Regions from separate parts of the Morganella morganii genome, predicted to be linked through region 4. Evidence: predicted binding sites of a transcription regulator. Region 4 holds the regulator's gene; each other region holds the start of a gene.
What was found. Region 4 encodes PurR, which represses purine synthesis genes. Its sites were predicted from a motif close to CANGCAAACGTTTGCNTG; they were not measured.
Positions count from the first base shown of each region.

Region 1: gltS (sodium/glutamate symporter) is a predicted target of PurR. The motif match lies at 2,256-2,273, and genes of this name have one in related genera.
Region 2: JL661_RS16480 (NCS2 family permease) is a predicted target of PurR. The motif match lies at 2,021-2,038, and genes of this name have one in related genera.
Region 3: glyA (serine hydroxymethyltransferase) is a predicted target of PurR. The motif match lies at 1,661-1,678, and genes of this name have one in related genera.

Region 1 is NZ_CP069157.1:3,676,080-3,682,224, forward strand. Features, by position in the region: gene recG (ATP-dependent DNA helicase RecG) at 1-799, shown strand, start outside; gene gltS (sodium/glutamate symporter) at 850-2,082, opposite strand; partial or broken gene JL661_RS17575 (uracil-xanthine permease family protein) at 2,325-3,711, shown strand; gene JL661_RS17580 (AsmA family protein) at 3,842-5,605, shown strand; gene fabY (fatty acid biosynthesis protein FabY) at 5,751-6,145, opposite strand, start outside.
Region 2 is NZ_CP069157.1:3,432,915-3,439,059, forward strand. Features, by position in the region: gene JL661_RS16470 (energy-coupling factor transporter transmembrane component T family protein) at 1-5, shown strand, start outside; gene JL661_RS16475 (energy-coupling factor ABC transporter ATP-binding protein) at 1-564, shown strand, start outside; gene JL661_RS16480 (NCS2 family permease) at 629-1,963, opposite strand; gene JL661_RS16485 (amino acid ABC transporter permease) at 2,093-2,866, opposite strand; gene JL661_RS16490 (amino acid ABC transporter permease) at 2,868-3,605, opposite strand; gene JL661_RS16495 (ABC transporter substrate-binding protein) at 3,683-4,516, opposite strand; gene JL661_RS16500 (fimbrial protein) at 5,147-5,734, shown strand; gene JL661_RS16505 (fimbrial biogenesis chaperone) at 5,790-6,145, shown strand, end outside.
Region 3 is NZ_CP069157.1:2,345,480-2,351,624, reverse strand. Features, by position in the region: gene JL661_RS11430 (hypothetical protein) at 1-86, shown strand, start outside; gene hmpA (NO-inducible flavohemoprotein) at 237-1,418, opposite strand; gene glyA (serine hydroxymethyltransferase) at 1,789-3,042, shown strand; gene JL661_RS11415 (3-phenylpropionate MFS transporter) at 3,123-4,274, shown strand; gene suhB (inositol-1-monophosphatase) at 4,330-5,133, opposite strand; gene trmJ (tRNA (cytosine(32)/uridine(32)-2'-O)-methyltransferase TrmJ) at 5,253-5,990, shown strand; gene iscR (Fe-S cluster assembly transcriptional regulator IscR) at 6,075-6,145, shown strand, end outside.
Region 4 is NZ_CP069157.1:1,646,411-1,652,555, forward strand. Features, by position in the region: gene cfa (cyclopropane fatty acyl phospholipid synthase) at 1-348, opposite strand, end outside; gene punC (purine nucleoside transporter PunC) at 614-1,768, opposite strand; gene punR (DNA-binding transcriptional activator PunR) at 1,947-2,849, shown strand; gene purR (HTH-type transcriptional repressor PurR) at 2,853-3,878, opposite strand; gene cydH (cytochrome bd-I oxidase subunit CydH) at 4,156-4,239, shown strand; gene sodB (superoxide dismutase [Fe]) at 4,324-4,902, opposite strand; gene JL661_RS07935 (hypothetical protein) at 5,300-5,608, shown strand; gene JL661_RS07940 (DUF2058 domain-containing protein) at 5,678-6,145, shown strand, end outside.

The DNA.
Region 1 (6,145 bases), 1.8 Mb from region 4:
CACGCCGATCCCGCGTACTCTGGCCATGACTGCCTATGCAGATCTCGATACCTCGGTTATCGACGAACTGCCGCCCGGCAGAACCCCGGTGACCACGGTGGCGATTCCGGACAGCCGCCGCCATGAGATTATTGAGCGGGTGCGCAATGCCTGTCAGGATGAAAAACGTCAGGCTTACTGGGTCTGTACCCTGATCGATGAATCGGATTTGCTGGAAGCCCAGGCGGCTCAGGTCACGTTTGATGAGCTGTCCGCCACGCTACCGGATCTGCGGGTCGGGATGGTTCACGGCCGCATGAAACCGGCAGAAAAACAGGCGGTAATGGCACAGTTTAAGGCCGGTGAGCTGGATCTGCTGGTTGCCACCACGGTGATTGAAGTCGGGGTGGATGTACCGAACGCCAGCCTGATGATTATCGAAAACCCGGAACGGCTCGGGCTGGCACAGCTGCATCAGCTGCGCGGCCGGGTCGGGCGCGGCTCTGCGGTCTCCCACTGTGTGCTGCTGTATAAAACCCCGCTCACCCAGACAGCAAAACTGCGTCTTCAGGTACTGCGGGACAGCAACGACGGCTTTGTTATCGCGCAGAAAGACCTGGAAATCCGCGGGCCGGGGGAACTGCTCGGCACACGCCAGACCGGCAATGCGGAATTTAAAGTGGCGGATTTACTGCGCGACCAGGGCATGCTGCCGGAAGTACAGCGCGTTGCACGGCATCTGCACCAAAACTATCCGGAACAGGCAAAAGCCCTGATAGAACGCTGGCTGCCGGAACGCACACAATACACCAACGTATAACGAAAAAAGCCACCCGGAGGGGTGGCTTGCCTGCTTTAAGAACTGTTCTGTTACCCGCCCGCAGCCGGGAAGATAGGTAACGCCAGGAAGAACGGAATAACCAGTGCGTTAATCAGATCCAGGAAGAACGCCCCCACCATCGGCACCACCAGGAAGGCCACATGGGAAGGACCGAAGCGATCAGTTACCGCCTGCATGTTGGCAATCGCGGTTGGTGTCGCGCCCATCCCGAAGCCACAGTGACCGGCAGCCAGTACCGCCGCATCATAGTTTTTCCCCATCACACGGTAAGTGACGAAGACGGCATACAGCGCCATCACCACGGTCTGTACCGCCAGAATCACCAGCATCGGTACCGCCAGAGAGGCGATTTCCCACAGTTTCAGGCTCATCAGTGCCATCGCCAGGAACAGTGACAGACTGACGTTACCCAGCACCGACACCGCCCGTTCAAACACACGGTAGAAGCCCATCAGTGACAGACTGTTGCTCAGGATAACCCCGATAAACAGCACACACACGAACGCCGGGATCTGGAACTTCCACTGCATCGACGTGAAGAAATCCGTCAGAACACCATACAGATACGTCCCTGCCAGCAAACAGATAGCAATCAGTGCAATTGTTTCAAGCAGAACCATTGAAGTGATCATGCGTCCGGCCTGCGGTTTTTCAAACGCGGTCGGTGCTTCATCATCCTGTAATTTCACATCGCTCATGGCTGTCTTTTTGATCAGGAAACGGGCCACCGGACCACCAATCAGGCCGCCGAGCACCAGACCAAATGTGGCACAGGCAATCGCAATTTCTGTTGCAGAGGTGAAACCATAGCTGTCGCTGAAAATTTTACCCCATGCCGCCCCGGTACCGTGACCACCGGAAAGTGTGATAGAACCGGCCAGCAGACCAATCAGCGGGTCAAGCCCCATCATTTTCGCCAGGGAAATACCGACACTGTTCTGCACAATCAGTAAGCCCACAACGGCAATCACAAAGATAAATAATGTTTTACCGCCCGCCTTCAGGCTGGCTAAGTTGGCGTTTAAGCCGATGGTGGCGAAGAACGCCAGCATCAGCGGGTCTTTCAGTGAATCATCAAATTTCACTTCCAGATCCATACCGGATTTGAGCCCCAATAATACAATCGCGACCAGAAGACCACCGGCCACAGGCTCAGGAATAGTATACTTTTCGAGGAATGGTACAGTTTTTACGAGTTTACGTCCCAGTAATAGGACGAGTGTGGCCGCAACCAGCGTGCCGTAAACGTCGAGTTGATACATTCACGTACCCCTTTTATTGTTGGTATTTGTTACATCAGTATCGCGTTAATAACGTCCTTATTACGCAAGAAAAAAAAGCAGGTATCGGGATTAAAGAAAAAAAAAGCGGATAAAGACAAGTTAAAATAAATAAAACTGTGATTATATTCCGCTATAAAAAATAACATCTCATCCGCGCAAACGATTGCTTTTGTGCCGCAGATCATTAAAATACGGAAATTGCTTATCCCGGACCTGTTGACATGAACTCTGCAATTTCTGACAAAACCAGTGTAACTCCCGCGACTAACACAAATAGTGAACTCATCTACCGTCTGGAAGATCGTCCGCCGCTGCCGCAGACCCTCTTTGCCGCCTGCCAGCATCTGCTGGCGATGTTTGTGGCGGTGATTACGCCGGGGTTGCTTATCGCTCAGGCGCTTGGCCTTTCCGCCCATGATACCCAGCGGATTATCAGTATGTCGCTGTTCGCTTCCGGGCTGGCCTCACTGCTGCAAATCCGTACCTGGGGGCCGGTCGGCTCAGGGCTGCTCTCTATCCAGGGCACCAGCTTTAACTTTGTTGCCCCGCTGATTATGGGGGGGTATGGCACTGAAAAATAATGGTGTGGATACGGAAGGAATGATGGCGGCGCTGTTCGGCACACTGATGCTGGCGGCGATGACAGAAGTGATCCTCTCCCGTTTCCTGCATCTGGCTCGCCGTATTATCACACCGCTGGTCTCCGGTGTGGTGGTGATGATTATCGGCCTGTCATTAATTCAGGTCGGGCTGACCTCCATCGGCGGCGGTTATGGCGCAATGGCGGATAACACCTTCGGCTCTGCCGATAACCTGATCCTCGCCGGTATTGTGCTGGCGGTGATTGTGCTGCTGAACCGCCAGAAAAACCCGTATCTGCGCGTCGCTTCACTGGTACTGGCGATGACCGCGGGCTATCTGGCCGCCTGGTGGATGGGCATGCTGCCGGATAACCATGCAGAAATTCCAAAAGAAATGATTGTGATCCCGGCACCGCTCTATTACGGCTTATCCATTGACTGGAACCTGCTGCTGCCGCTGATCCTGATCTTTATGGTGACCTCGCTGGAAACCATCGGTGATATTACCGCGACGTCCGATGTCTCCGAACAACCGGTGTCCGGCCCGCTCTATATGAAGCGCCTGAAAGGCGGCGTGCTGGCAAACGGTCTCAATTCCGCCCTGTCTGCGGTCTTTAACACCTTCCCGAACTCCTGTTTCGGGCAGAATAATGGTGTGATCCAACTGACCGGCGTTGCCAGCCGTTATGTCGGTTATGTGGTGGCACTGATGCTGATCGTGCTGGGGCTGTTCCCGGCCGTAGCCGGTTTTGTGCAGCACATTCCGGAGCCGGTACTCGGCGGTGCAACCATTGTGATGTTCGGGACGATTGCGGCATCCGGGGTGCGGATTGTTTCCCGCGAAACCCTGAACCGCCGGGCAATTATGATTATTGCGCTGTCGCTGGCTGTCGGCATGGGGGTTTCCCAGCAGCCGCTGATCCTGCAGTTCGCACCGGACTGGCTGAAAACCCTGCTTTCTTCAGGAATTGCGGCCGGTGGCCTGACCGCGATAGCCCTGAACCTGATTTTCCCGCCGGAGAAATAATCATCTGTTTAACCGCGTGACCGGAAAGGGTCACGCGGGCTGCTCTGTGCGGAAAAACCGCGATAATCCTTGTCACCATAAAGAGCCTCACGCTAGTATGCCCTCAGGATTATCTATCGGGGAGCGCATTATGAAATGGTTGGGACGGGCTGTTTTCTGGCTGATAACACTGGTCATTATTCTTATCGTTGCCACGGCCCTTGTGGTGCAGACATCATGGGGTACAAAACAGGTTTCAGCCCTTATCAGTGACAACACACGCTACAAAGTCTCGCTTTCCGCGATAAGTCACTCGCTCTCATCTCCCTCACTTATTTCACTCAGTGATGTCAGCATCAGCACGGTTTCCGGTGATTTTGCCCTGGAAGCGGCCAATGTTGAGCTGACCCTGGACTGGCGCAGTTTTTCTGAACCCGGCTGGTTTGCCCGTATCATTGTGCAGAAAGGGGATATCGAAATTTCTGATGCTGCTGACAGCAGCACCCTGCCGGTCAGTGCCGGGTTATTACAGCTCAATCAGACCGCACTCCGCCGCACCGACGGCAACCGGGTAATTGACGCGGAAGATGTTACCGGCGGGATCACACCGTGGCAGCCGCAGGGCAGTGACCTGACCGGAAACGGCAAATACCAGTTTTCCGCCAACAGCCTGAATTACTACGGGCTGCCGCTGAAAAATATCCTGACACAGGGCGAGGTCAGCGGAAAACAATTCACGTTTGATAACCTGACCGCCACACTGGAAAACGGCCTGATCACCGCCACCGGACGCCGCAGCGCCGAAGGTCAGTGGCAGCTGGATAACCTGTTGCTTAATGATATCCGCTGGCAGACACCGCAAACACTGACACAGCTGGCAGACAGCACAGAAAACCTGCCGGATATTCAGGCCAGGAATATCACCGCCACCAATATCAAGCTCGAAGGTCATCAGTGGGCGGTAAACTATCTGGAAGGCACGGTCAAAAATCTGGCCTTTAAACAAGGGCGCTGGCAGACGGACAACGGACAGGCAGATATCGCCGCAGCAGATCTGACACTCAGCGGGCAGCATTTTTCTGACATTATCAGCACCCTGGAACTGCGCGGCGATCAGATTGCGGTCAACCGTCTGACCGGCCGCTATGACAAGAGTATTCTGCGCTTTACCGGGGAGTGGAACCGCGCCACCCGGACACTGGATATCACCAGCGGTGTCGCCGACAACCTGCTGTACAGCCTCCCGGAACAGTGGTTCGCCACATTACAGGAAGCCGCCCCGCAGGGAATTGATGCTATCCGCCTGCAGGATATTAAAGTCTCCAATGCCCTGCTGATTGATACACAGCCGGTTTTCCCGTTCCAGCTCACCAATGTGAACGGCTACATCAAAACCATGCAGATCCTGAAATCCGGTCAGTGGGGATTATGGGACGGCGAGCTTTCTGTCAGTGCCGGCAATGCCACCTTTAACCGGGTCGAACTGCACCGCCCGTATCTGACACTGACTGCCGGAGCTGACAGTGCGGCAACCACACAATTTGCCGCCTCCGCCGGGGAAGGGCTGCTGAAAATGCAGTTTCAGGCCACACCATCCGGTACCGCGCCTTTCAGTTTCACATTACAGGCAACCGGTGCGGACAGTCAGATCCTGTCACAATGGGGCTGGCAACCTGCTCCGCTGACCGGCAGCGCCAATTACACCCTGCACCTGAACGGGCAGTTGCGGGCAGAGGATATCCGCAGCACACTGAGCGGCATGCTCTCCGGACAGGATAAACAGGGAAATCAGATAAACCGGGCTATCACGCAGGGACAGATGAGCAACACCCCGGGATCCGCAGAGCCAGTACCTTCTGCCCCGCCTGCACAGCGGGTGATCCCGGATAACAGCGAAACCGGAGAAATTCTGTAACCTTTGCTGATACAAAAACAGCGCCGTAAGGCGCTGTAGCGTCATCCATGACGCGCATGCTTTTCGTCCGCCTGCCCGTTATCACCGCCGTATCTGACCAATTGTCCTCTCTGTCAGCCACAGCGAAAGAAATGTGTTTTACCCCTCACTCCGCGCTGTGTTTCTGGCCGGGCAGCACCATATAGGTACCGGTAAAGACCGCGCCGACTTCATCCCCCTGCCCGACAGTCACTTCCAGCTTAATCCGCGCTTTACTGCCGCGTGCCAGACGATCCAGGTCGCCGCTGAGTTTATCGCGGGAAGCAATGGCTTCCGGTCTGCCTGCCACGGCCTTGCGGTAACGGATATTGGCATCCACCAGCACAATATCGCCGTCCAGGGAGTTTTCCTGTAACAGCAGCCAGATAAGTCCCCAGCCGGTCAGTGTCGCCATCGAGAACTGGCTGCCGGCAAAAATGGTCTGATGCAGGTTCTGGTTCGGGCCTTCCGGCATGGTGGTCATAAATTCCTGACCGGTGTACTGCGTAATGCGGATCCCCA
Region 2 (6,145 bases), 1.8 Mb from region 4:
TTTGAACTGAACGCCGGAGAACGGCTTTTTCTGTGCGGTGATATCGGCAGCGGGAAATCAACACTGCTGCACACACTGTTAGGTTTTATCCCGTTCACCGGGGATATTTCGGTTTTCGGTAAATCCCGTCTTTCCGAAGATGATTTCACAGAGGTGCGCGGCCCTCTGGGATTGCTGTTTCAGCATCCGGATGATCAACTGTTCGGCCCGGGTGTGCTGGATGATGTGATGTTTGGTCCGCTGAATATGGGGATGACACAGGATGCGGCGCGGGAACGCGCTTTACAGTGCCTGGAAATGCTGGATATTGTCCGGCTGAAAGACCGCGCTGTGACTGAGATTTCCGGCGGAGAGAAAAACTTCACCGCACTGGCCGGTGTGCTGGCAATGTCGCCGTCTGTTCTGTTGCTGGATGAGCCGACCAACGGACTCAATGAGAAAAATATTCAGCGTCTGGAAGACATTCTTACACAACTGGATCTGCCGATGATTGTGGCCTCGCATAATCAGCAGTTTACACAGCGGATGGCGCACTGCGTGATCCCGTTCCCCTGCCGCTCCTGAGCCTGATATAAAAAACCCGGCAGCGGTTGTCCGGCTGCCGGGGGTCTGTTCAGACGGATCGTAATCAGGCGTCCACAAATACCATTTTAAGAATAAACAGCAGCGATACCACCACCACACACAGGTTCAGCTCACGCCAGCGGCCGGTACCCAGCTTCATTGCGCAGTAAGCGATAAACCCTAATGCAATCCCTTCTGTGATAGAGAAGCTGAACGGCATCATCACGGCAGTCACAAACGCCGGAACGGATTCGGTCAGATCATTCCAGTTTACCCGCACCAGGCTGGAGGTCATCAGCACACCGACATAAATCAGTGCCCCTGCAGTCGCATAGGCCGGCACCATTGACGCCAGCGGTGAAATAAAGATAGCCGCGAGGAACAGCAGGCCGACCACGATAGCTGTCAGGCCGGTACGCCCGCCGACAGAAACCCCGGAGGTACTTTCAATAAATGCGGTAACAGAGGACGTCCCCATCGCAGAACCGGCGACGGAGCTGATGCTGTCCACATACAGCGCTTTTTTCATGTTCGGGAAACGGCCTTTTTCATCCGCCAGCCCGGCCTTATCAGTCACGCCGATCAGGGTGCCGGAGGAGTCAAACAGGTTCACCAGCATAAACGAGAAGATAATCCCGGCGAGAGATAAATCCAGCGCGCCCATAATATCAACATGGCCGACAACCGAGGTGATTCCCGGCGGCACATCAAACACGCCCTTGTAGGTCACATCCCCGAGGAAAAGTCCGATGGAGGTTGTCACCACAATCGATACCAGCACCGCAGCATGGATATTGCGCGCGGCCAGAATGGCGATAATAAAGAAGCCCAGTGCACCCAGCACCACACTGTGATCGGTAAACTTACCGATAGTCACCAGGGTATCCGGGTTCGGCACAATAATACCGGCGTTTTTCAGCCCCATCATGGCGATAAACAGCCCGATACCACTGGTGATACCGACCCGCAGACTCAGCGGGATATGGGCAATCAGCCAGTAACGGATGCGCAGTAAGGTCAGGATAAACAGCCCGACCGCACCCCAGAAAATCGCGCCCATCGCCACTTCCCAGGAGTAGTGCATCGCGCCTACCACCACAAAGGCGAAAAAGGCATTCAGCCCCATTGCCGGCGCAACCGCCACCGGCAGGTTAGCAAATAACCCCATTCCGATACTGCCGATGGCAGCGATCAGACAGGTGGTGACAAACACCGCTTTGATGTCCATCCCGGCGAACGAGAGGATCTGCGGGTTTACAAAAATGATATACACCATGGTGAGGAAGGTGGTCAGCCCGGCAATAATTTCTGTGCGGACAGTGGTACCGTGTTCCTGTAATTTGAACACGCGCTGGAGCAGGCCCTGATGAGGATCAGTGCCGGAAGTCGGAGTAGTCATGAATAAGAAGTCCCGGAAATTTGTTTTTTTCGGCTTATCCTACCGCATCGTTTTCAAAAAGAAAACGTTTGCGTTTCATTGCGGGAAAATCCCGGCCATTAACCGTACCGGGATTGTTACTGATCAAACTTATGATGAACAGGATGCCGGTTTTTCTGACAGCCGTACCGGTTTCTCTCTTCCCCGGCCAAACAGACGGGCAAGCCACGACTGACGGGGCTGCCGCTGTAATGAATAACGGCGCATCAGCGCATTTGCCCCCAGTTCCAGCCCGGAACACATCACAAAATAGATAAAAGCAACAAACAGGAAAATCTCTGTCGGGTAGACCATACTGCGGTTATTGACCTGAGACGCAAGGAACGACAACTCCCCCACACCGACGATATAGGCCAGCGAGGTATCTTTAATCAGCGCAATCCACTGATTAATAAAGGACGGGATCATCATCCGCAGCGCCTGCGGCAACACAATATGCCACAGCACTTCCCACCGGCTGAAACCGAGAGACATCCCCGCCTGCCACTGCCCTTTGCCTATTGCCAGAATACCGGCCTTCACACCGTGGGCGATATAAGCCGAGGTAACCAGCGCCAGTGCGCAGACGACCGTGGTAATTTCCGGCACATCCACACCAAAGGCAATCGGCAGCAGGAAATAGACCCAAAATATCAGCATAATGATGGGAATAGCGCGGAAAAACCCGAGAAATGCCGCAAACAGGTTTACCCACCAGCCACGCAGCATTGCCAGCATCACTCCGCCGATAGTCCCGAGCACCACGGAAATGGCCCCGGCAATCAGGCTGATCACCAGCGTCAGTGCCGCACCCTCAAGCGGACCGTCCGGGAAAGTGCCGAACAACAGATATTCCCAGTTATCACGAATTACGGAAAAGTCCATCTTAATGCCCCTGTGCCAGTGCCCGTTGTGTCCGCCACTGCCCGAAGGCTTCCATTACGGCAATAATGGCGATATAGAGGATCGTCGCGACTCCGAAGGCTTCAAAGGTTTGTAAGGACTGACTTTCCACCTGACGCGATGCATAAGAGAGTTCAGCCACACCGATCGCCATAGTCAGGGACGAGTTTTTCACCACATTCATATACTGCCCGAGCAGCGGCGGCATGGCGATTCTGACCGCCTGCGGCAGCACCACATAGCGCATGGACTGCCACGGAGTCAGCCCGAGCGCCAGTGCGGCTGATTTTTGCTGCCGTCCGATACCGGCAATTCCCGCCCGTAGTTCTTCCGCAATGAACGGCGCAGAATAGAGTGTCAGCCCGAACCACCCGGCGATAAATTCAAATGACGGCCATGCGAGTGTCAGCCCGGCCAGTTCAATTTCATGCGGCGTGTTCAGCCAGATTTTCAGCGCCTGCGGCAGGATTTCTCCAGAGGCGAAATACCAGAAAAACAGCTGTACCAGCAGCGGCGTATTACGGAATACACTGGTGTAAGCACTGACTAACCAGCGGAGCGGTGCGAGCTGGCTGTCCCGCCCGGCCACCAGCAGGAAACCCAGCAATGTCGCCGCGAGAATCGTCCAGAATGAGATAAGCAGGGTGATCACAAACCCCTGCCCCAGCCATCCCAGATATTCCGGCGCAAGTAAGTGCGCACTTATAAATTGCTCAAACATCCGCTAATCCCGTCTGTTACCGCAAAAATGCAGGAAGCCTCACCGGAGTGAGGCCTGATTCAGAAAACACACTCACGTTACTTCGGCTGGTCAGCCAGCGGAGCGAACTTAAATTCACCGCGCGGTTGTTCGGCTTTGGTGCCCGGACCAAACCACTGGTTATAAATCTGCTGTGATTTGCCCTCACTTTCGAGTTTCAGCAGGGTTTTGTTCACTGCTTCCACCAGACGGGTTTCTCCTTTCGGTGCTGCAAGCGCCTGGTATTCACGGGTCAGACTGAACGGAGAGAGTTCAAACTCCGCTTTTACTGACTCCGGCAGGTTACCGAGCAACCCGACCAGTTTGGCATCATCCTGCGTGATAGCATCGACGTTACCATTGCGCAGTGCTGCGAAGGCCAGCGGGGTATCATCATAAGAAATCACTTTGGTGCCCGGATATTTCTCGCGCAGCGTCACTTCCTGAACGGTACCTTTATCCGCGCCGATGCGCAGTTTTGCCACATCTTCCGGGGTTTTCAGCACACCTTTGCGGGCAATAAATTTTTGTCCGGTCTGAAAATCAGGAATGGAGAAATCCACCTGTTTCGCACGCTCACCGGTAATGGTGAAGTTCGCCCCGATTAAATCCACTTTGCCGGAGACCAGCAGCGGAATACGGTTTGCCGGGTTAGTCGGACGCAGTTCCAGCTTCACGCCGAGATCATCGGCAACGGCCTGTGCAATATCCACGTCATAACCTGCCAGTTTTTTGGTCTGCGGGTCGATAAATCCGAACGGCGGGTTGCTGTCAAAAACCGAAATACGGATCACGCCGGCTTTCTGAATATCATCAAGCTTATCAGCCTGTGCTGTACCACTTACTAATGCTAAACCGGCAAGCAGAGCCGGAACAAATAATGTCGGTTTCATACACACCCCTGGAATCAGTCACGGAAAACGTCAATTTGTGTAAATCACCATCTCACGCTATCAACTCCTGCTTAGTTCCTGAAATACTAAGAAAGAATAATTCCATAACTGATTGTTCTAAGATGAACACAAGGGCAGATCCGCTCTCCGCAATAACAAGCCATTATCTTTAATTTATCCATTTTTATTAAAAAAATTAATTACATTACTTATGATTATTTATCGAAATAAAATCATACGTTATTTTTTCTACGGAAATATTCACTGACCATGATAAGAGATACTAAACGCTCCATACAGCTGTTAATTAAAATTAATATCTAAAAGAAATTACTTATCAGAAAACCGTTAATAAACAATCACATCTTATTATTTGTATATTTATCTTTCCATTACCACCAAAATAAAAAATGAATACGAACTTATAAAAAATACAAGTTCTGAAAATGAAAATTTATAAACCTTGACAATAATCACATATCTGTAAATTTAAAAATTAAGAACTGGTAAATATCCCTAATGATTATAGATTTAAATAGACTGATTCTTATTAGTCTCTTTAAATGAAAATCCGCAAAAATAGCCTCTTATTTTTGTCAGTCTGGTATCTTATTTTTACCGGAGTTAACCATGTTAAAGAAAACGCTTATTACGGCATTAGTTTCTGCCGCCTTTTTTTCAGGCTCAGCGTCTGCGGTCACTGCTGCGGGCGGGATTATAAACATCACAGGTGCTATCAGTGACACCACCTGTACTATTAACGGAGGCAACAGCGCCGACTTCGCCGTATTATTAGATCCGATTACAGTAACGGATGCCGGGGTAACCGCAAATACCGTCATTACCAAAAATCAGAAAGCATTTACCATGACATTCTCTGATTGTGCACCTGCTTCAGTCCCGCCCGGAAGTAACCTGAAAATACATTTCGCGTCCCCCAACAATATATCGTCAACCGGAAACTACCTGATTAACGATACCGTTAATGAAGGGGATCCGTCTGTCGCGAAAAATGTCGGGTTCAGTTTATCGTCAACAACCGCACCGTCAGTGGCACTTTCACTGAATGCGGCGTATGACACCGGAGTGAAGGGAGATAAAACCGCACCAGCATCGGATCAGGTGACATTAATTGCCAGTTATTACAAAACCAATACCTCTCCTGCAAAAGTCGGGCCTGTACATTCCAACGTGATTTATACAGTCTCTTATTTATAACCATTGTCAGACAGTCAGGCTTGTCAAAAAGCCTGACTGTTTACAGGGGAATATAATGAAACGCCGATTCTTTTTTCTGATGATGCTTATTTTATCAGGTAATGCTACCGCCAATATCGTGATTAACGGAACGCGGCTTATTTATCATGAAGAAAATGACAGCATTACTGTTCAGCTGAATAATAACAGCCAGACATCATCATTAGCCCAGAGCTGGACAGATGACGGTGACATTAATGCCACACCGGAAAACAGCAGTTCCCCGTTTTATGTTTATCCGCCGATTGTCAAAATAGACGGAATGCAGGGACAGCAGCTTAAAATAAAGAAAAATAATGAAAAACTACCGGATGACCGGGAAAGTGTCTTTTATCTCAGTGTGCTGGATATTCCGGCCACGCCCGCCAATGC
Region 3 (6,145 bases), 700 kb from region 4:
ATGAGCTGGAAACGTGTATCAATTCGGCCAAGGTGATGTATTTCTCACAGGCAGTAAAAAAAATGTGTGAACCGGGCCCGGTATAAAAACTGACGGGCAAAAAAGAGTAACAGTGAACCGGGCGAAAGGATGGGATAGATATAAATTCGGCGGTTATGTCACTGTTACTCAAATGTGCTTCAGCTTAAGCACATACGCTGAATATCCAGCGTGTTGTTATTGTTGTTCTGTCGCGATTATAAAATTTTGTGCGGACCGAAACATTCATAATGGATCTGGTCTGCATTAACGCCCATTGCAGTCAGCTGACGCGCAATGTGCTGCATAAAGGCTACCGGGCCGCACAGGTAATAGTGGCGGGTTTTACTGAGCAGAGCATCCTGCTGAGCCGTTAAATCCATCAGCCCGGTCAGGTGCGGATGAGCTTCATCTGCGCGCGGCTCTCTGTACCAGACGGTCTGGCTGAACGCAGGCAACTGCGCACCAAACCGGTTTACTTCCTCCGCAAAGGCATGCACGCCGCCGTGCTCTGCCGCGTGCAGCCAGGTCACATCCGCCGGATGCTGTTGTGCGGCGAGTGTCTGCAGCATAGCCATCATCGGTGTTAAGCCGACACCGGCTGAAATCAGGACCACCGGGGTTTCTTTTTCTGCCTCCAGGAAGAAATCCCCCAGCGGTGGTGTCAGTCTGACCACATCGCCTTCCTGCACATTAGCGTGCAGCCAGCCGGAAATCGTACCTTTGTCTTCACGTTTGACCGCAATCCGGTAGGTTTTACCGTCCGGTGCCTGCGTCAGGGAATACTGGCGGATCTCCTGATTTTCCAGCGCATCATCATTGATATAGACACTAATATACTGCCCCGGGCGGTAATCCGCGACAGGCTTACCATCAACCGGCGCCAGTTCGAAACTGGTGATAAGTTCACTCTGCGGCTGTTTGCGGATCACGCGGAATTCACGCAGTCCTTCCCATCCGCCCTGTAAAGCCGCTTTTTCCTGATACAGCCCGGCTTCGCGCTGAATAAAGATATCCGCCAGTACACCGTACGCTTTACCCCAGGCGGTAAGGACTTCCTCACCCGGATTGAGCAACTCTTCAATGGTGGCAAGCAGGTTTTCCCCGACAACCGGGTAATGTTCCGGTCTGATCATCAGACTGGCGTGTTTGTTGGCAATTTTTTCCACTGCCGCACCCAGCGCGCCGAGGTTATCAATATTCATGGCATAGGCGCAGACCGCATTAAACAACGCTTCACGCTGTGCGCCGTTCTGCTGGTGGCTCATGGTGAAGATATCTTTTAACTCAGGATGCTGACGAAACATGCGGTCATAGAAATGGGCGGTCAGTTTCGGGCCGGTGGCGGCAATCAGCGGGGCGGTGGATTTTACGGTGGCGATAGTTTGTGCATCGAGCATAGCAGGGCTCCTGAAAAAGCATCACATCAGTGTGAAATTTATAACATGTATTTTTTATGCAACTTATAATACAGGGCAGAATTTGTAAAGCGCAAATTTTTCTGCTGTTTCTGAAAATCCGGTGAAAATAGCGAAATTGATCAGTGAGCGTGGGTAAGAGGGGATCACAAATCCGGTATTGTGTCCGATGGACAGGATATTCTTATGAAATAATAAGCATGCTAATTACCTGATTTTACCGCTATGCAATCGTTTGCGTATTTTTTGTTTCCGGGGCTATCTCAATTCAGAAAAAGGGTTTACACTGTAGGGCATTCGTCCCCGGAAAGGGGTGTTTTTTTATCGGCATCAGGCGAGTCAGGAGAAGCGAATGTTAAAGCGTGAAATGAATATTGCAGATTACGACCCACAACTCTGGCAGGCGATGAAAGACGAAGATCGTCGTCAGGAAGAGCACATTGAATTAATTGCCTCTGAAAACTATACCAGCCCGCGCGTTATGGAAGCTCAGGGCTCCCAGCTCACCAACAAATATGCAGAAGGGTATCCGGGCAAACGCTACTACGGCGGCTGCGAATATGTGGATATCGTTGAACAGCTGGCGATTGACCGTGCAAAAGAACTGTTCGGCGCAGACTATGCCAACGTTCAGCCGCACTCAGGTTCCCAGGCTAACGTTGCAGTGTACTCCGCACTGCTGTCACCGGGCGATACAGTATTAGGGATGAACTTAGCGGAAGGCGGTCACCTGACTCACGGCTCTCCGGTAAACTTCTCCGGTAAACTGTACAATATCGTCCCTTACGGTATCGATTCTGCCGGTAAAATCGATTATGACGATGTCGCTGAACAGGCGAAAAAACATCAGCCGAAAATGATCATCGGCGGCTTCTCTGCCTACTCCGGTGTGGTTGACTGGGCGAAAATGCGTGAAATCGCTGACAGCATCGGTGCTTACCTGTTTGTTGATATGGCCCACGTAGCCGGTCTGGTTGCTGCGGGTGTTTATCCTAACCCGGTTCCGCATGCTCACGTTGTCACCACTACCACGCACAAAACCCTGGCGGGTCCGCGCGGCGGGATGATCCTCGCGAAAGGCGGTGATGAAGATCTGTACAAAAAACTGAACTCAGCGGTATTCCCGGGTAACCAGGGGGGTCCGCTGATGCACGTTATCGCCGGTAAAGCCGTGGCGTTAAAAGAAGCAATGGAGCCTGAATTTAAAGCAAATCAGGTCCAGGTTGTGAAAAATGCCAAAGCAATGGTTGAAGTCTTCCTGAACCGTGGTTATAAAGTGGTGTCCGGCGGTACTGAGAACCATCTGTTCCTGGTGGATCTGGTCGATAAAGACATCACCGGTAAAGATGCGGATGCGGCACTGGGCCGTGCAAACATCACTGTCAACAAAAACAGTGTGCCGAACGATCCGAAGAGCCCGTTTGTGACTTCCGGTATCCGTGTCGGTTCCCCGGCGATCACCCGCCGCGGCTTCAAAGAAGCAGAAGCCCGTGAACTGGCCGGCTGGATGTGTGACGTGTTAGATAACCTCAATGATGAAGCGACCATTGAAGCTGTGAAACAAAAAGTTCTGGCTATCTGCGCGAAATATCCGGTTTACGCATAATCGCGTTACCAATCTGATGTAACCAAAACCCGCTTCGTTCGCCGCGAGCGGGTTTTTTGTATTCCTGAAAGGAGAGGCAGATGTTTGTTCCGTCATCGCTCTGGCTGGCGCTTGATTATTTTACGTATTTTTTTTCCTACGGGATTTTTCTTCCCTACTGGGGCGCATGGCTGAAAGGTGAAGGGCATGATGTGGCAACGGTCGGTATGCTGCTCAGTGTGGGGCTGGTGGCGCGGTTCGTCGGCAGCCTGTTTATCACACCGCTGTTTAAAGACCCGTCACGGCTGATTTTTGCCCTGAGACTGATGGCGCTCTGTTCTTTCCTGTTCGCGGTGGCGTTTTATTTCGGTTCTCACTGGCTCTGGCTCTTTTTTGTTATGGCCGGATTCAACCTCTTTTTCTCGCCGATGATCCCGCTGGGGGATTCCCTCGCCGCAACCTGGCAAAAACAGTTCCCGATGGATTACGGCTCGATCCGTGTCTGGGGATCGGTGGCATTTATCATCGCCACCTCGGTTACCGGGATGCTGATGGATATCTGGAAGCATGAGGTGATTCTGGCTGCATTAGTGGTCAGTACCGGCTCGCTGTTGCTGACGTCGCTGCTGCGACCGCGCATTATGCCGTCCGGAGAGATGAAACAGCGCGGTCCGCAGGTGAAATTCCGTGTTCTGCTGAAAGATAATGCGGTGGTCCGCTTTCTGCTGTGTGTGAGTCTGTTGCAGGGGGCGCATGCCGCCTATTACGGCTTCAGTGTGATTTACTGGCAAAAAGTCGGCTATTCTGATGCCGCGATCGGCTATCTCTGGTCGCTGGGCGTGGTGGCGGAAGTGATTGTCTTTACCTTCAGTAATAAGCTGTTCCGCCGCTGGAGTGCGGCCAATCTGTTACTGCTTTCCGGTATCTGCGGTATTCTTCGCTGGTCGCTGCTGGGCATGTCGGCGGCACTGCCGGTGCTGATTGCGGCGCAGATCCTGCACAGCGGCACCTATACCGTGTGTCATCTGGCGGCCATGCGCTTTATCGGTGCCCGCAAATCCACAGAGATCATTCCGTTACAGGCGGCGTATTCCGCGCTGGCGATGGGCGGGGCGATTGCGGTGATGACGCTGGTGGCCGGGTATCTGTATGAGGATATCCACGGCGGCATATTTTATCTGATGGCACTGACAGTACTTCCGGCACTGTTCCTGCGCCCGAAAGTCCGGCCGCAGACCCCGGAAAACGCATAATAAAAAAGGGTTATGACGAAAGTCATAACCCTTTTTCACATCTGGCGGAACAGAATCAGCGTTTCAGAGACTCAGTCAGCTCATCACGCAGTTCTGCCAGCAGTTCGCGGACCACACGCGGGCTGCCCGCAACGATGTTACCGCTGTCGATATAACGGTGGTTACCGGTGAAGTCAGTAACGATACCGCCCGCTTCACGGACCAGCAGTTCACCACCGAGGAAGTCCCATGGCTTCAGGCCGATTTCAAAGAAACCGTCCACACGGCCGGCAGCGAGATAAGCCAGATCCAGTGCGGCAGAGCCGGTACGGCGGAAGTCTGAGCAGCGGGTAAACAGTTTGCCGAGCATTTTGATATAGGTATCAGCGTGCTGTTTGGCTTTGAACGGGAAGCCGGTAGCCAGTACCGCGCCGTCGAGATCACGGGCAGTCGCACCGCGCAGACGGTAGCCGTTTAACTGTGCGCCCTGACCACGGACAGCAGAGAATAATTCGTTACGCATCGGATCGTAAACAACCGCCACTTCAGTGCGGCCTTTGATACGGAATGCGATAGATACCGCGAAGTGCGGGAGACGTTTGACGAAGTTGGTGGTGCCATCCAGGGGATCAATCACCCATTGCATATCATGTTCTTCACCGGGTAACTCACCGCACTCTTCGGAGATAATGGTGTGCTTCGGATAAGATTTGCGGATGATCTCGATAATCATCTGCTCGGCTTCGCGATCCACGTTGGTCACAAAGTCATTGGAACCTTTCTGAGTTGTCTCAACAGTGTCAGGCATTTCATAGTGTTTGGCAATCAGGTTGCCGGCCTTACGTGCAGCACGTATGGCGATGGTAAGCATCGGATGCATGGGGTTGTCCACCGGGATGTTAAAGAACGAAAATAAACGCGGCAGAGTATAACAGGTGATCGTCAATCTGACTATTCTTGTGTTAAGATATTGCGATAATTTCTCAAAGAAAGTGTGTTATGTCCGAAAATATCCGAATCGTCCTGGTTGAAACCTCACATACAGGCAATATGGGCTCCGCTGCGCGGGCTATGAAAACAATGGGGTTATCCAGCCTTTATCTGGTCAATCCGCAGGTACAGCCGGACTCTCACGCCATCGCGCTGTCTGCCGGTGCCAGTGATGTTATCGGCAATGCAAAGATTGTCAGCACCCTGGATGAGGCGATTGCCGGTTGTGAACTGGTGATCGGCACCAGTGCCCGGTCACGCACACTGCCGTGGCCGATGGTTGAACCGCGTGAATGCGGGGAAAAAAGTGTTAAAATCGCACAGACCGCACCGGTCGCGATTATTTTCGGCCGTGAACGTGTCGGGCTGACCAACGATGAATTGCAGAAGTGTAATTATCATCTTTATATCCCGACCAACCCGGAATACGGCTCGCTGAACCTGGCGATGGCGGTGCAGCTGGTCAGTTATGAGATCCGGATGGCATTTCTTGCCTCTCAGAATGAGAGCGAACCGGCAAATAATGATGAGGCAGATGAGGTACACTATCCGCCGGCGGATGATATGGAGCGGTTTTACACGCATCTGGAATCGGTACTGAATGAATCCGGTTTTATCCGCAAAGCACACCCGGGTCAGATTATGAACCGTCTGCGCCGCTTATTTACCCGCGCGCATCCGGAAACACAGGAGCTGAATATCCTGCGTGGAATCCTGACTTCTGTTGAGAAATGGGCGAAAAAATAGTTGAGTAAATTACTGGGTTAAATAGTTGACTAAATTACTCAGGAATGACACAATTTCTTCACCATTTATCACGGGGATCCGGTTATGAGACTGACATCAAAAGGGCGCTATGCGGTAACCGCTATGCTCGACGTAGCGCTGCACTCCCATGAGGG
Region 4 (6,145 bases):
GCCGACAATCCGCGCCCGTTTTTTGGTTTGCAGATTACGCAGACGAGCCATGGCGATTTTTATAATATCGTTGATATTCTGCGGCAGTTTATTTTCCAGCCCGGCGCGTAACACCCGCTGAAAGAAAATATCTAACCGCTCACAGTCCCACCAGCCATCCATATAGCTTTCACCCAGTCCCATAGAGCCCTGCTGCAAGACCCGTTTAAAGAACTGCTGGTTATGCACCTGAATATCGAAAGGGCGGGAACCATTAATCTCAATGCCGGCTTCGTCTAAAAGATCGGAGGCAATCCGCTGCCAGGAGTCGGCAGGCGTTTTTTGATTTTCGACACAATCAGAACTCATATTATCTCCAATTTTTATCAAAGCGGGATTCTGAGTGCTTTATTTATGACGTTTTGCGCGGGAACAACAGAACCGGTGTAATTGGCCGTCATCGGGTGACAGTCTGCGTATTAACGTGATCGTTAAAACAAAAACAAAGCTCAAAATCCGGATTTAAAACGAATTGTCAGAAAAGTATAGGAGCCTGAAATTAAAATTCAATGACAAAAAAGGCCGTACCTGAGTACGGCCTGTAATTAGGAATATTCTTAATAGGAGGTGCAATCTATTGATTTTGTTCCGCAATAGTCACGGAGGTGCGCGAAGGGCGGCGCTGGATAATATAACCGCCGATGGTCAGTATCACCGTTGCCGCCATCACTGCTGTGGTGGAGAGCAGTGGCTCATGCATCAGGGCAGAAACGAGGAAACTGATCGCGGAGCATAAACCGAGCTGAATGGCATTCTGTAATGCTGCTGCTTTACCGCTGTGTTCCGGGTAAACCGCCAGGGCGTTTGATACCGCAATCGGGTAAGACGCGCCATTCATTGCTGCCATAAAGCAGAACGGGATCAGGATCGCCACCAGTGACGGGTTACCGAATTTTGCCATAGCATACAAGCCCACCATACTGACGGCGTAACCGGCCAGCAGGAACGGTAATAATGTTTTGCCGTTAATCCGCGACAACAGGGCACGGCAGCCGTAGCCCCCGACCATAAAGGCGATAGTCTGCGGAATGTAGCTCAGACCGATATCATTCGGGTTATAACCCATATCGCGCAGAATAAACGGCGAACCGGTCAGCCAGGCAAAGAAACCGGCGCTGCACGCGGCATAAATCAGCACGTTACCGCTGTAAACCGGGGATTTCAGCAGACGGAAGAAGGAAATTTTCTGTTTTTCCGTTTTGACCGCATCCGGCGCGATATGATGCTTTTCTTTCAGCATCAGGGTCGGGATCAGCACCAGCAGGGTGATACCGCCGAGCACGAGGAAAATTTCATGCCAGCCGCCGTGGTTGAGCAGCCATGCGCCCAGTAACGGTGCCAGAGCCGGAGAGAGTGCCACCAGCGGCATAATTGCGGCAAAAACACGCTGCGCACGGTGATCGTCATAACGGTCGATAACCAGCGCCTGCCAGGTGACAGCGGCAGAGCAGACACTGACGGCCTGTACAAAACGCAGTAATAATAACTGGGCAGGGGTGGAAACCCAGACCATGGCCAGACAGCTCAGGGCAAACAGGCTCAGGCCCATCAGCAGAACCGGCTTACGGCCGATTTTATCGGAGAGCGGTCCCCATAACAGCTGACCGATGGCAAAACCGACCAGGAAGATACTCAGACTGGCGCTGATTGCGCTGGCTGTGGAGTTCAGAGAGTCCTGCATCATACCGAATGCAGGCAGATACATATCAATCGCGAGATAACCCAGCATGCTGAGTCCGGCGAGATAAAAGAGAAAGCCGCGGGAAGGCGATTTATTGACAGTCACAGAGAAATACCTGAATGTTAAATAAGTGTAATGCGTGAGTTAGTATTTTAACTATTCGAGTTTTCCCTTGTAAAACGTTATTATTTGCACACTGCTGTGAAATTTTTTGAAAGGAAGGATTATGTGGTCAGAATATACGCTGGATGTGGTGGATGCTGTGGCGCGGACAGGCAGTTTCAGTGCGGCGGCAGAGGAACTGCACCGGGTGCCTTCTGCCATCAGCTACAGTGTCCGCCAGCTGGAAGAGTGGCTGGCGGTTCCGCTGTTTGAACGGCGTCACCGCGATGTTGAACTGACACCTGCCGGGGCGTTGTTTGTCAAAGAAGCGCGTGATGTCATCAAAAAAATGAAATCCACACGTCACCAGTGCCAGATGATTGCCAACGGCTGGCGCGGACAATTCAGCATCGCCGTTGACTGTATCGTAAAACCGGAACGGATAACGCGACTTCTGCTGGATTTTTATCATCATTTCCCGGATATCGAGTTGTATATTTATCCGGAAGTGTTTAACGGGGTGTGGGATGCGCTGGTGGACAGACGGGTGGACGTGGCAATCGGTGCGACACGCGCATCTCCTATCGGTGAGCGCTACAATTTCCGCGATATGGGCTTTATGCCGTGGCGTGCGGTAGTCAGTCCGGATCATCCGCTGGCCTCTGCCGGTCATGTCCTGACCAATGAGGAGATGGTGCCGTACCCGAGTTTGTGTCTGGAAGATACCTCACGTTCTCTGCCGAAACGCGATACGTGGGCACTGGATAATCAGCGCCGCCTGGTGGTGCCGGACTGGGATCGCGGAATTGCCTGTGTGGAATCGGGATTGTGTGTGGCAATGATGCCGGCGCACCGCGCCGATCCGCTGATTAAAGCGGGGCGGCTGGCAGCACTGAAGATAGAGCAGCCATTGCCGGACAGCCCGTGCTGTATCACCTGGGTGGATAAAGACACCTCTCCGGCACTGAGCTGGCTGCTCGATTATCTCGGGGACAGCAACACGCTCAATGCCGAATGGCTGCGCTGATCCTCAGCGGCGGTAATCGATAAACGGACCATCCGCTACAGAGCGGCGTTCCACCAGGCGCGGATGCACCTCAATGGTCTGCGCATCTTCGCGTTTGTTGACGATGCGGTCGAGCAGCATGGTCAGTGCCATTTGTCCCAGCCGCTCTTTCGGCTGGTGGATGGTGGTCAGGGCAGGGGTAAAGTAACGGGCGTTACGGATATTGTCATACCCGATCACAGAAATATCCTGCGGCACGCGCAGACCCATTTCATCAGCCGCGCAAATTGCGCCCATCGCCATAGCATCACCGCCGCAGAATACCGCTGTCGGGCGCTGTTTGCCGGATAAAATCTGTGTCATGGCCTGATAACCGGAATCCGGTTCAAAATCGCCCTGGACAATCCATTCATCGCGCACCGTAATACCTGCTTCTTTCATGGCTTTGCGGAATCCTTCCAGACGGTTGCCGCCGGTGTTCCGCTCAAGCGGCCCCGGAATAACCGCGATATCACGGTGTCCGCGTTCAATCAGATAACGGCCGGCGAGATAACCGCCGTGCAGGGCGTTATCAATGATCGCATCGGTGAAATCCCCGCGCGCTTTGCCCCAGTCCATCACCACCATCGGGATATTGCGGTAGCCTTCCAGCATGGCAATCAGCTGATCCGGGTACTCTGAACACATCACCAGCAGACCATCGACACGTTTCTGTGCCAGCATCGCCAGGTAGGCTTTCTGTTTGTCAGGATTATTGTGAGAGTTGCACAGCACCAGGGTATACCCTTTGCTGTAGCAGCTGTTTTCCACCGCCTCAATCACTTCCGCAAAATACGGCGCTTCACTGGAGGTGGCCAGCAGCCCGATGGACTTGGTGTTATTGACTTTCAGACTGCGCGCCACGGCGCTCGGTGAATAGTGCAGTTCTTTGATAGCAGCCCAGACAGCCGCCTTCGTTTCTTCCGCAACGAAACGGGTATTATTAATGACATGGGAGACGGTTGTGGTGGAGACGCCCGAGCGCTTAGCCACATCTTTAATCGTTGCCATGATGAAAACAACTCCTGACCTGCCGGTCTGTATTTTATTATTCGGTTAATCGATTGCTATTATAGTGCCATTATGCGGTAACAATAGAAAAATTTCTGTAAAAACAGGCATTGTTGTCTGATCCGGGTCAAAAGTAAAAAATATTACCTGTGCTATGGTTATTGATATGGTCAGCTATTCGGGTTTTCCGGTCAGACCATCCGTTTTAATTAATTTGATGATTCAGGATGTCAGGTAATCATCATCAGGTCACTAAGCAGCTATTTTGGAGATAAGAATGGATACAGATCTGAAATATGGTTTGTCAACCGCGGTTGCAGCACTGGTTATGATCGTATTATTTGCAACAATGCTTTTCTGATTCACCCCTTACAGTACAAAAGGGCGGAAAATTCCGCCCTTTTTTGATCAACTGTATTGTGTTACCGGATAATGTGTTTCCGGATTACGCCAGGTTTTCTTCCGCAAATTTCCAGTTCACTAATGCCCAGAAGTTTTCCAGGTATTTAGGACGGGCATTACGGTAGTCGATATAATAAGCGTGTTCCCAGACATCAACGGTTAAGATTGGTTTGTCGTTACCGCTGACCGGGGTTGCCGCGTTAGAGGTATTGACGATAGCCAGGCTGCCGTCTGCTTTTTTCACCAGCCATGTCCAGCCGGAACCGAAGTTTTTCACTGCGGAATCGGTAAACTGCTGTTTGAATTCGGCAAATGAACCGAACGCTTTGTTAATCACGTCAGCAATTTTACCGGTTGGTTCGCCACCGGCATTTGGTGCCAGGCAGTGCCAGTAGAACGTGTGGTTCCAGACCTGAGCAGCGTTATTGAAGATACCGGCATCAGAGGTTTTGATAATCTCTTCCAGTGATTTACCTTCAAATGCGGTGCCTTTGATCAGGTTATTCAGATTAACCACATAGGTGTTGTGGTGTTTGCCGTAGTGGTATTCCAGTGTTTCTTCAGAAATATAGGGCGCTAATGCATTTTTTGCATAAGGCAGTGCAGGTAATTCAAACGACATTGCATTCTCCTTGTTAAGGTTAAATCAGTAACCTCGTCACAGACGGGTTACTGTTATTATTCTGCGAATTATCTTAACAAGTTTTGTCATAAAAAACAGCGTGAAATACCGGGGTGATGTTATTCACATGGTGAAAGACAAAATCGCCCACAAAATGATATCCGTCACAATAAAGGCGATAAGCAGGGTGTACAGCTTATGGCGGCAGATCCAGTTATAATAGCGTTTCATTCTGTCTTCCCCGTATGACTGCGGAATCTTAAATATAACGGGTTTACCGGCTGAAATCCGCGCAAATTTAACAATTTTACAGAAAGCGTGACAACGACCGCCGTTTGTCAACCGGCCGCAGACCCTTTACAATCTCCGCTATGACAAAAGTACAAGAATGATCACGATGCTGGCAGACTATATTTCCCGCGCGATACAAAACCATACTGATTGCAATGTTATTTGTGACCATTATCAGAAAGATGAGCTCTCTGAAGTGATCCGGCGTGTCCGCAAATGGCAGTTCCGCGATGGTATTGAGCTGATGTGCAGTGAAGAGATAGAAACTATCGTGCAGACCGGTGACGAACAGTGCCCGGAACAGTGGATTGTCTGGACGGTCACGGGGGATAAAGCGAAAACAATTTCTCCGCGGCACAAAGAATTTTTCAGTCTGTGCCAGCAGGGTTACTGGCTGAAAATGCAGCTGGCCTGACGTGCCGGATACAATCCTGAAAATTACCGGTATAATTACCTGCAATATTAAACTGATTCAGAAAAGACAATGACAAAACTCACATTACAAGAGCAGATGCTGAAAGCCGGACTGGTGACCAGCAAAAAAATGGATAAAGTCCGCAGAACAGCAAAAAAATCACGCGTTCAGGCCCGTGAGGCCAGAGAAGCGGTGGAAGAGAATAAAAAAGCGCAGCTTGAGCGTGATAAACAGCTGAGTGAGCAGCAAAAACAGGCTGTTTTATCCAGAGAATATAAAGCTCAGGTGAAGCAGCTGATTGAAATGAACCGGATCATTATTTCAAAAGGCAGCATTGATTTTAATTTCACTGACAACAACGTGATTAAAAGCATTGCCGTGGACAAAACCACACAGTCTCAGCTGATCAGCGGCCGTCTGGCGATAGCCCGGTTAAGCACGGAAAACAGCAGTGTGAGTGAATATGCCATTATCCCGGCGGTTGTTGCAGATAAAATCACACAGCGTGATGCGGAAAGCATTGTGTTAAATAATGCG